Regions from separate parts of the Luteibacter sp. 1214 genome, predicted to be linked through region 1. Evidence: riboswitches for the same ligand, from Rfam matches in the RefSeq annotation. Region 1 holds a riboswitch; the other holds the start of a gene.
What was found. A riboswitch is a leader RNA that binds a small molecule or an ion and turns the genes downstream of it on or off. The one in region 1 is predicted to bind thiamine pyrophosphate.
Positions count from the first base shown of each region.

Region 2: linked by a shared signal. The riboswitch ahead of thiC (phosphomethylpyrimidine synthase ThiC) and the one ahead of J2X57_RS05985 (TonB-dependent siderophore receptor) in region 1 are both predicted to bind thiamine pyrophosphate.

Region 1 is NZ_JAVDSQ010000002.1:305,608-310,599, reverse strand. It holds gene J2X57_RS05990 (phosphotransferase) at 36-1,169, shown strand; TPP riboswitch at 1,191-1,287, shown strand; gene J2X57_RS05985 (TonB-dependent siderophore receptor) at 1,344-3,524, shown strand; gene pnuC (nicotinamide riboside transporter PnuC) at 3,526-4,095, shown strand; gene pssA (CDP-diacylglycerol--serine O-phosphatidyltransferase) at 4,117-4,737, opposite strand; gene J2X57_RS05970 (hypothetical protein) at 4,977-4,992, opposite strand, start outside.
Region 2 is NZ_JAVDSQ010000006.1:29,043-34,034, forward strand. It holds gene ppa (inorganic diphosphatase) at 1-62, shown strand, start outside; gene J2X57_RS14130 (DUF2333 family protein) at 150-1,169, opposite strand; gene J2X57_RS14135 (DUF892 family protein) at 1,216-1,806, opposite strand; gene thiC (phosphomethylpyrimidine synthase ThiC) at 1,941-3,788, opposite strand; TPP riboswitch at 3,865-3,963, opposite strand; gene J2X57_RS14145 (TetR/AcrR family transcriptional regulator) at 3,999-4,664, opposite strand.

The sequences.
Region 1 (4,992 bases):
TGAGGCGGGCATGGCGGGTCCGATACACTGGCGGAATGAGCGACGAAGTCCACCTTTCTCACGGCCTCGCGGGCGACCAGCAGGCACCGGACTGGCCGCCGCTGACGGAAGACGAGGTGGCATCCCTGCTCGACGGCTACCCTTCGTTGAAGGGGCCGTACGCCATCGTCTGGCACAGTCCCCGCCCGCTGTCGGCGGCGGCACGTGTCAGCACCTCGGCCGGCGAGGTCTTCGTCAAACGGCACCACATGAGTCTGCGCGACGAGCGGACGCTGGCCGAAGAACATCGCTTCGCGACGCACCTGCGGGCCGGCGGTATCCCCGTCCCGCACATCTTCGCTGATGCGGCCGGCCGCTCCTCGGTGTCCAGGGGCGACTGGGTCTACGAAGTGCATCGCTCCGCGACCGGGAACGATATCTACCGCGATGCGTTTTCGTGGTCGCCCGCGGGCGGCGCCGCGCACGCGCATGCCGCGGGTGCGATGCTCGCGCGGCTGCACCTTGCGGCGGAAGGCTACGATGCGCCGCAGCGGGGGACCCACCTGCTGGTCGCCCGAGCCGAGATGCTCTCGGCAGCTGACCCCGTCGCGGTACTGGCCGGACAGATGCCCGGACGCCCGGCGCTCGCCGCCTATCTGAGCGAGCGCGACTGGCGGGACGAGGTGGGTACGGTTCTCGGCCCTTGGACGCAGGCTGCGGCCCTGGCCGTAGCGCGACAAACGCCTTTGTGGACTCACGGCGACTGGCACGTCTCCAATCTCTGCTGGAGCGACGCGAGCGATGCGGGACGAATCACCGACGTGCTGGACTTCGGCCTGTCCGCGCGTACGTTCGCACTGTTCGACCTGGCTACGGCGATCGAGCGGAACGCCATCGCGTGGCTCGACATCGAACGGGGCGGGATTGCCCGTATCGATCTGGCTCTCGGCCTGCTCGACGGCTATCGGTCCGTCCGGCCGTTCGATCCGGCGGACCTGGCCGCGCTTGCCGACGTCCTGCCTGTCGTCCACGTGGATTTCGCGCTGTCCGAAGTGGAGTATTTCGAAGGCATCACGCGGCGCCGCGATCACGCCGACGTGGCCTATCGGACCTTCCTGCTGGGCCATGCCTGCTGGTTCGCCGGGACCGAAGGGCAGGGACTGCTCGACGCCCTCCGTCACGCGCGCTGACATTTCGTGCTTCAATAGGCGTTCTAGAAGCGGGGGTGCCCGGCATACGCCGGGCTGAGAGAGTCCCTTGGAACCTGACCCGGTTAGTACCGGCGTAGGGAGCTTGCAGAACCACAAACGCCCTGTCGGGCGGCGTGGTTCGCCGTCGCTTCGTCCGTGAACCCGAAGACGACGATGACTCTTGCCCGTACCCCACTCGCCCTGGCCCTGCTCGCCCTTGCTCCGCTGGCCCAGGCCTCGGACGACCATGCCGCCCCGCAGCAGGCCCGCACCCTGCCGACCATCGACGTGCACGCGTCGGCGACCGACGGCTACCACGCCGCGGACTCGCAGCTGGACACCTTCGGCAGCTTCGGCAGCGCGGCGCTGCACGACACGCCGGCCGCCATCACTGTGATCACCCGCGCACAGATCGACGATCGCCAGCCGCGCACGCTCAGCGAGCTGGTGCGCGGAGACGCGGCGATCAACGACAACTACGCGCCGGCGGGTTACTACCAGGACGTATCCATCCGCGGGTTTCCGCTGGATCTCGCGACAGGCTTTCGCTTCAACGGCATGATGATGTCCGCGGAGCAGCTGCAGGCGCTGGAGGGTAAGGAGCGCATCGAAGTGCTGAAGGGTCTCGGCGGTCTCGAAGCGGGCGTGGTCGAGCCGGGTGGCCTGGTCAATTACGTCAGCAAGCGTCCAGCCGAGGTGCACAACCTCACGCTGGGCACCGACTCGCATGGCTCGAGCTACGAAGCGCTCGACCTTGGCACATGGTTTACCCCGTCGTTCGGCGTGCGGGTGAATGCCGCCAACGAAAAGACGCACGGCGCCATCGAACACACCGACGGGCGTCGCAGCTTTTTGTCGATCGGCGCCGACTGGAAAATCAACGAACAGGCGACCTTGCTCCTCGATACCGACTACCAGACAAGCGGTGGCAATTCCGCATCGGGTTATCAGCTGCTCGGTGGAACGTCGATTCCGGCGCACCCGAGTCGCACCCGACTGCTCGGCTACCAGCCCTGGCAGCGACCGGTAGGTATCCATTCGAGCAACACGTCGCTCCGCTTCAACTACCGCTTCAGCGACACATGGAACGCGCAGGTGTCGGCGGGTCACAGTCATACGGTAATCGACGACAACGTCGCTTTCGCCTATGGGTGCTTCTACGCCGAGTCGTGCGCATCGGGTGCCACACCCGGTTACTTCTTCGCACCGAACGGTGACTACGACGTCTATGACTACCGCAGCCCCGACGACACGCGTCAGAACGACGAGGTGCGTGGCGTGGTCACGGGCAGCTTCGCCACCGGTGCGCTCGATCACGAGATCAACCTCGGCGCCAGTGCTTTCCGTCGCACGGTCGACCAGCGCCCTTACGTCTACGACTATGTCGGCACGGCGAACATCGATGATCGCGTCGTGCCCGTTTTCGACCCGTCGCCGAACCAGCCCGGCGCGTCCGTGCGTCGCCTGACCAGCTGGCAGCGCACGTTGTTCGCGATCGATCGCATCCACATGGGTGAGCAGTGGCAGGTTCTGGCCGGCGCGCGTCTGGTCAAGCTGGACGAGCGCGCCTACGACGACACCGGCGCACTCGAGCGCGATACACGCGAGACGAAGACGCTGCCGCAGGCAGCGGTGTTGTGGCAGCCGACGACGCCGCTGACGACGTACCTGAGTTACGGCGAAGGCATCTCGCTCGGTCGCGAAGCGCCTTACTGGACCTCCAACGGCGGCACGACGCTCGCACCGCTGCATTCGCGCCAGGTCGAGGCGGGCGTGAAATATGCCGTGAGCGATGTGCTCGACCTGCAGGTCGCCTTGTATCGCATCCGCCAGTCGTATCAGTTCGCTCGTCCGGATGACACGGCGGAAGGCTTCACTTTTGTCCAGCAGGGACAGGAGGTGCATACGGGCATCGAGTTGAATCTGGCCGGGCAGGTTACCGACCGGCTGCGCATTACGGCGAGTGGCAATGCGATCCGCGCGCGTGCGGAGAATACCGGTGCGCCGTCTTATGAAGATCACCAGGTGGTCAACGTGCCACGCTGGCGCACCGCCGTGTACGCCGACTACAGCTTGCCCTTCGTTCAGGGGCTTGCCGTGCTGGGCGGCTGGCGTTACGCGAGCAGCAACGTGGCGACGCCGGACGGCGCCACGCGCGTGCCCGGCTACCATGTGTTCGATGCCGGGCTTCGTTACGCGACCACGGTGAGCGGCCATGCGATGACATGGCGTCTGAATGTCGATAACGTCTTCAATCGCTTCTACTGGCGCGACACGGGGACCTCGGGCGGCGACGCCTACCTGTTCCCCGGCATGCCGCGCCTGGCCCGTCTCTCGGTGACCTATGAACTTTGAGCTGTCGTGGTTCGAACTGGCGGCCGCGCTGGTGAGCGCGGCCGCCGTGTGGCTCACGGCGCGACGCAGTCCGTGGTGCTGGCCGGTGGGGCTGGTTTCCGTCATCGCCTACGCGTGGATCTTCGTCGACGCCAGGCTCTATTCCGACACGCTGCTGCAGATCGCTTTCGCCCTGTTGATCCTCTACGGCTGGCATCGCTGGCGACGCAATCTGGATGGGAGCGGTCACGTCCGCGTCGCCGATCTGGATGGTCGGAGTGCGTTTACACATCTCGCGGTCGGCGCGGGGGCGGCACTGGCCCTCGGTTACGCGATGCATCGCTGGACCGACGCCTCCTTGCCGTGGCTTGATGCCGGGCTCACCGCGTTCAGCCTCGTCGCGCAATGGTGGCAGGCAAGACGACACGTCGCCGCGTGGTGGCTCTGGATCGTCGTCGACGTGCTCTACGTCGGTGAATACGTCTACAAGGCACTGCCGGTCACGGCCGTGCTGTACGCGGGATTCGTGGTGCTGGCGGTGATCGGCCTGCGCGCATGGCGCCGTGAACCGGCGCGGCCGGTCACGGCCTGAGCAGGATCGGCGCCTGCCCGGTCAGAGCTTCGGAATGCGGATGCGGCTGACCATCAGTGCTCCGGAGACCGCGAACATCAGGGCCAGCGGATGCAGGCCCAGCGTGGCGATCTGGACGCTACCGAGCCACATCCGTTCGTGCAGGGCGCCGGTGGCCGCCGCGGCGCAGAGCACCGCGACGAGGACAATCGAGGTCGGAATGGGTGTGCCCTCGAAGTGCGTCACCTTGCCCTCCTCGTTGGCGTGCGCTTCGGCGGTGACGTTGTATCGGGCCAGGCGGGACACGCCGCAACAGACGAACATCAGCAGGATGGCGCGGTCCAGTCCGCCCTGCATACCGCAGCCGTAGCCGATGACGGCGGGGGCGACGCCGAACGAGATGACGTCCGCCAGCGAGTCCAGTTCGCGACCCATGAGCGACGCGCGCTGGCGCCAGCGCGCGATCCGTCCGTCGAGTACGTCGAAAATAAGCGCCAGCAGCACCAGGCCGGAGGCCATGTAGAGGTGCCAGACGCCACCTTCCTGCAGGTAGGTCATGGTCGAGAACAAGGCGCCCACGCCGCTGGCGGCGTTGCCCAGCGTGAACCAGTCGGCCAGCGCGAAGTCGCGGATCATGGAAAACGGTCGCGGTTTCGTGGTCATCGGCTCGCTCGGCGGGGTGAAGACGACAGTTTACAAGGCACGACAGTCGGGGCGACGTGGAGAGGCGGTCGCTTGCGATCCGCGCGATTTTTCAGAATTCTTCTATATGCCAAAGCGGCAACGACCGTCATGCTGTCTGTGTCGCCGCCGGTGGCGGGTCGGCTCAAGGATTTGAGAACGACTCGCCACGGTGACCGACAGCGGCCGGGCGTGGGACGCGTCCCGGCCGCTTCTTCCGATCAGTGTCGCGGCGCG
Region 2 (4,992 bases), on a different contig from region 1:
GCGCCGCTGAGGCCAAGGCCGAGATTCTGGCGGGCATGGATCGTTACAAGGCCGACCACTAAGAACGACGGTCGGCAACATATGCAGGAGCGCGCCTTGCGCGCGATGTTTCAGGTTCGCGCGCAGGGCGAGCTCCTACATTGTTTTTGTTACCCGCGGTTCAACAGCCCGCGCAGATCGATGATCGCGGCATTCGCCCGCGAGATGTAATTCGCCATCACCAGCGAGTGGTTGGCGAAGAATCCGAACGGCGAACCATTGAGCACCACCGGGCTGCCGAGCGCCTTCTGCGATTCCTCCAGTTCACGAATCACCTGCTGCAGACTGGCATCCGCATTCTTGCTTCGCAGGATTGGCGCGAAGTCGTGGCGGATGGCCTTGAGCTGCTCCAGCAACGCCCACGTGTAGCCACGCGCTTCGTAGAAGTTGTCGTCGATCTTGTTCCAGGGCGTCTTGACGTACACCGCCCGTGCCGGGCCGGCGTTGCCGCTGACGTCGGCGTTGGGCGCCGCATCCACCTTGAGCTGTCCCGCCGCTGCGGACAGCCGCTGCGAGAGGGAGCCGAGGCGCGCCGACACTGTCTGCAGGTAGTCCGCGAGGTTATCCGCGCGTGCGTAGAAGTGCGCGTTGGCGTCTTCCGCATCGCTCAGACGACCCAGATACTTCTCCAGATCGTCCACCGCCTTCGAATACTGCGACTCCGAACTCGGCAACAACCAGCGATCGTTGGGGCTGTTGAGCAGCGGATCGGCCTCGCCCAGATCCTTGTCCTCGGTGGACTGCGTCTGCGACCGGCTGAGGTCGTTGCGCAACGCGCGCGACAGGTCGCGCGAGGCGGTCAGCGAACCGAATTCCCAGTTCGGCATGTTGTCCATGAACACGCCCGGCGGCATCTTGTCGTTGCTGAGGTAGCCACCGCGCTTGTCCATCAGGGTGTCGACGGAGCGGATCAGCGTATACGTGGTGACGGCACCGGTGCTCAGCGGCCTGCCGATGTCTTTCATGTGCGCCGTGGTGACGGTAACCGGGTCGAACTGTTCAGGCTCCTTGTCCCACCACCACATGAAGAACAGGATGACGAGGATCAGGATCGCGATCGGCACGGCGACCAGCAGTCCGACAGGGTTGCGCCGACGTGGGGTCGGCGCGGGTGAGGCGGTCGCATTCATGATGTCTTTCCTTATCGTCGCGAACGTGAGCGCCTAGCTTACCCAATCAGTGCGCGGAGGGGTTCGAGGGTTCCCAGGTCGTCGTCGGCTCGCCCTTGGCGCCGAGGTTCTCCAGCAGCGTCGCCATGTCCTCGGCGTGCTCTTCTTCCTGCGCAAGGATGTCTTCCATGATGCGGCGCGTGGTCGGGTCGTCGTCGCCGATGTACGTGACGATCTCACGGTAGCTGTCGATGGCGATGCGCTCGGCGATCAGGTCTTCCTTGATCATGTCGACCAGCGTGGTGCCCTCGACATAATCGGCGTGGCTGCGGGAAAGCAGGCCCTCCGGATTGAAATTGGGCGTACCGTCGAGCTGGGTGATGCGCTCGGCGATGCGGTCGGCGTGGCCCTGTTCCTCGTTGGCGTGTTCCAGGAATTCCGACTTGACGCTCTGCGAATGAATACCCGGTGCCATGTAGTAATGGAACTTGTAGCGAAGCACGCAGACGATCTCCGTCGCGAGGGCTTCATTGAGCAGTTTGATCACCGTTTCGCGATCGGCGCGATAGCCGGCGGTCACCGCGCCGTCGTCGATGTGCTGACGCGCACGCTTACGGATGTTCTCAATATCGCTGATGAAAGGCTTGCTGCTGGCCATGGCCTGGTCTCCTGGGAGAGTGGGTTTAGGTATGGCCGGAGACGTTAAGGGCCCCGCCGGGAAGGCGGGGTGAAGGGTTTGCGGAGCACGCCACCGGCGTTGGGGCCTGCCGGCGCAGGCACCCGGCCACGCCGTCAGGCCTTTCGGTACACCTCGGCGCCCTGTGCCACGAACTCCATGCTCTTTTCCGCCATGCCCTGCTCCGCGACAAAATCGCGCACGTCCTGGGTGATTTTCATGGAACAGAACTTCGGACCGCACATCGAGCAGAAATGCGCGGATTTGTGTGCGTCTTTCGGCATGGTCTCGTCGTGAAATTCGCGGGCCTTGTCCGGATCGAGCCCCAGGTTGAACTGGTCGTCCCAGCGGAATTCGAAACGTGCCTTCGACAGCGCGTTGTCGCGCACCTGCGCCCCCGGATGCCCCTTGGCGAGATCGGCCGCGTGGGCGGCGATCTTGTAGGCGATGATGCCGTCGCGTACGTCCTGACGATTGGGCAGACCGAGGTGTTCCTTGGGCGTCACATAGCAGAGCATCGCCGTGCCGAACCAGCCGATCATCGCGGCGCCGATCGCACTGGTGATGTGGTCGTACCCGGGCGCGATATCGGTGGTGAGCGGGCCCAGCGTGTAGAACGGCGCTTCGTGGCACTTCTCCAGCTGACGTTCCATGTTCTCCCTGATCAGCTGCATCGGCACGTGGCCGGGACCTTCGATCATGGTCTGCACGTCGTGCTTCCACGCCAGCTTCGTCAGTTCGCCCAGTGTGTCCAGCTCACCGAACTGCGCCGCGTCATTGGCATCCGCCACGCAACCGGGACGCAGGCCATCGCCGAGACTGAAGGACACGTCGTACGCCTTCATGATTTCGCAGATGTCCTCGAAGTGCGTGTAGAGGAAGTTCTCGCGATGATGGGCGAGGCACCACTTGGCCATGATCGATCCGCCCCGGGAGACGATGCCGGTGACGCGCTTGGCGGTGAGGGGCACGAAGCGGAGCAGGACGCCCGCGTGGATCGTGAAATAGTCGACGCCCTGCTCCGCCTGCTCGATCAGCGTGTCGCTCAAGATGTCCCACGTGAGTTCCTCGGCCACGCCGCCGACCTTTTCCAGCGCCTGATAAATGGGCACGGTACCGATAGGCACGGGCGAGTTGCGGATGATCCATTCGCGCGTCTCGTGGATGTGCTTCCCCGTGGAAAGGTCCATGACGTTGTCGGCGCCCCAGCGGATCGCCCAGACCAGCTTTTCGACTTCTTCCGCGATGCCGGAGCTGACCGCGCTGTTGCCGATGTTGGCGTTGATCTTGGTCAGGAAATGACGGCCGATGATCATCGGCTCGGCTTCGGGATGGTTGATGTTGGCCGGAATGATGGCGCGACCACGCGCGACTTCATCGCGCACGAACGCCGGCGTGATGCGCCCGGGCAAAGCGGCGCCGAACGCTTCCCCACGATGCTGCGTGCGCAGGGCACTGTCGGCCAGCGCCTCGATGCGCTGGTTCTCGCGGATCGCGATGTATTCCATCTCCGGCGTGACGATTCCGCGGCGCGCGTAGTGCATCTGGGTGACGTTGGCGCCAGCCTTCGCCCGAAGCGGCAGGCGCGTGCTGCCGAAGCGGAAGGCATCGAGGCGTGGGTCGTGCACGCGCGAGCGGCCGAACGCCGAGGAAAGCCCATCGAGGCGCTCGACGTCGCCCCGCTCCTCGATCCAGCCTGCCCTCAGCGCAGGCAACCCCGCGGCCAGGTCGACCGTGTGCGCCGGATCCGTATAAGGCCCCGAGGTGTCGTAGACGACGATGGGCGGGTTCGCCTCTCCGCCGAACAGCGTGGGCGTGGCCGACTGCGCGATCTCGCGCATGGCGACGCGAACGTCCGCCCGGCTGCCGCCGATGTGGATCTTGCGCGAGCCGGCGATCGGCGTGGTGACGGAGGTGGAAAGCTCGCGCGCGGCGCGGGCAAGATCGGTGGGACTGGCGTTCATCGGCTTCTCGTACCTTGCGGATAAGGGAGAAGCGGACGGCGCCGCCACGCCGTGCCCCGTGCATGGACGCACGTTGCCTGTCGTGGACGAAGCTTCCTACGCCGGTACGGACCGGATCAGGTTCGAAGGGACTCTCTCAGCCCGCGCAATTGCTTGGGCACCCCCGCTTCGAGGGCGATTCAACCACGAAGCGGGGCGGGAAGCGAGCGCTCAGCCCTGGGACGAGCGCGGCTCATAGGCGCGGAGGAACATGTCGACGGCCGCCAGGGCATTGGCCTTGACCTCCTCGCCGAACTGCACGGCGCAGTCTTCGCAGCCAAACAGGCGCCGGATGAGCAGGTCGCCCTTGAGCAGCGCGAGGAACTGCGTGGTCGCACGGGAAATGTCGACGATTTCGAGCTGACCACGCGAGGTGGCGCCCTCGAGCAGGCGCATCACCAGCTTGTGCATACGTGCCGGGCCTTCCTCCCAGACCAGGCGACCGAAACGCGGATTACCGCCCGACTGGCAATCGGAAAGAATCGCGCGGAACGTACCGACGGACTCGGTGTTGGTCTCCATCGCCGCATGCCGGCTGGCGATGTTGGTCAGCGTGACGCGGATGTCCGCGCCCGGGCTGAAGTCGAACAGGTCGTCCGGCAGGCGCTCCTGTACGTGCGCACGGATGACTTCACGGAAAAGGTTGTCCTTGTCGCCGAAGTGGCTGTACACGGTGAGCTTGGAAACGCCCGCGGATGCCGCGACCGCATCCATGCTGGTGCCCGCGAAGCCGCCCTGCGTGAAGAGCGCCTTGGCGGCATCCAGGATAGCCGCGCGCTTCTCCATGTCCTTGGGACGCCCCGGGCCCTGGCTCTTCATTTTCGGGCTGGCGTTCATGGCTGCACCTTCACAAACAGAAATTATGACTTTATTATACGCAGCGGTTCAGTTATTTCCACCACTCCTGCGGCATGAGCCTCAAGGTGGCGGTACGACGGAAGCGCTGCGCGGCGGATTACAATGAAGTGGGGCCACTGCCCGGGTAAACCCAAGGCGTTCAGGGGCTTGCACCATTCATCGTTCAGGCGCCAGCGAGTGAAGGCACGGTCAGGCATGACTTCCGTCAGCCCGGTCCGGTGACTTCCGGCACTTAGCTCGGGCGGTGGCGCACCCGCAGCCTTGGCAACATTGGGAAAACGGGCGCTAAGCGCTTATCCTTTCGAAC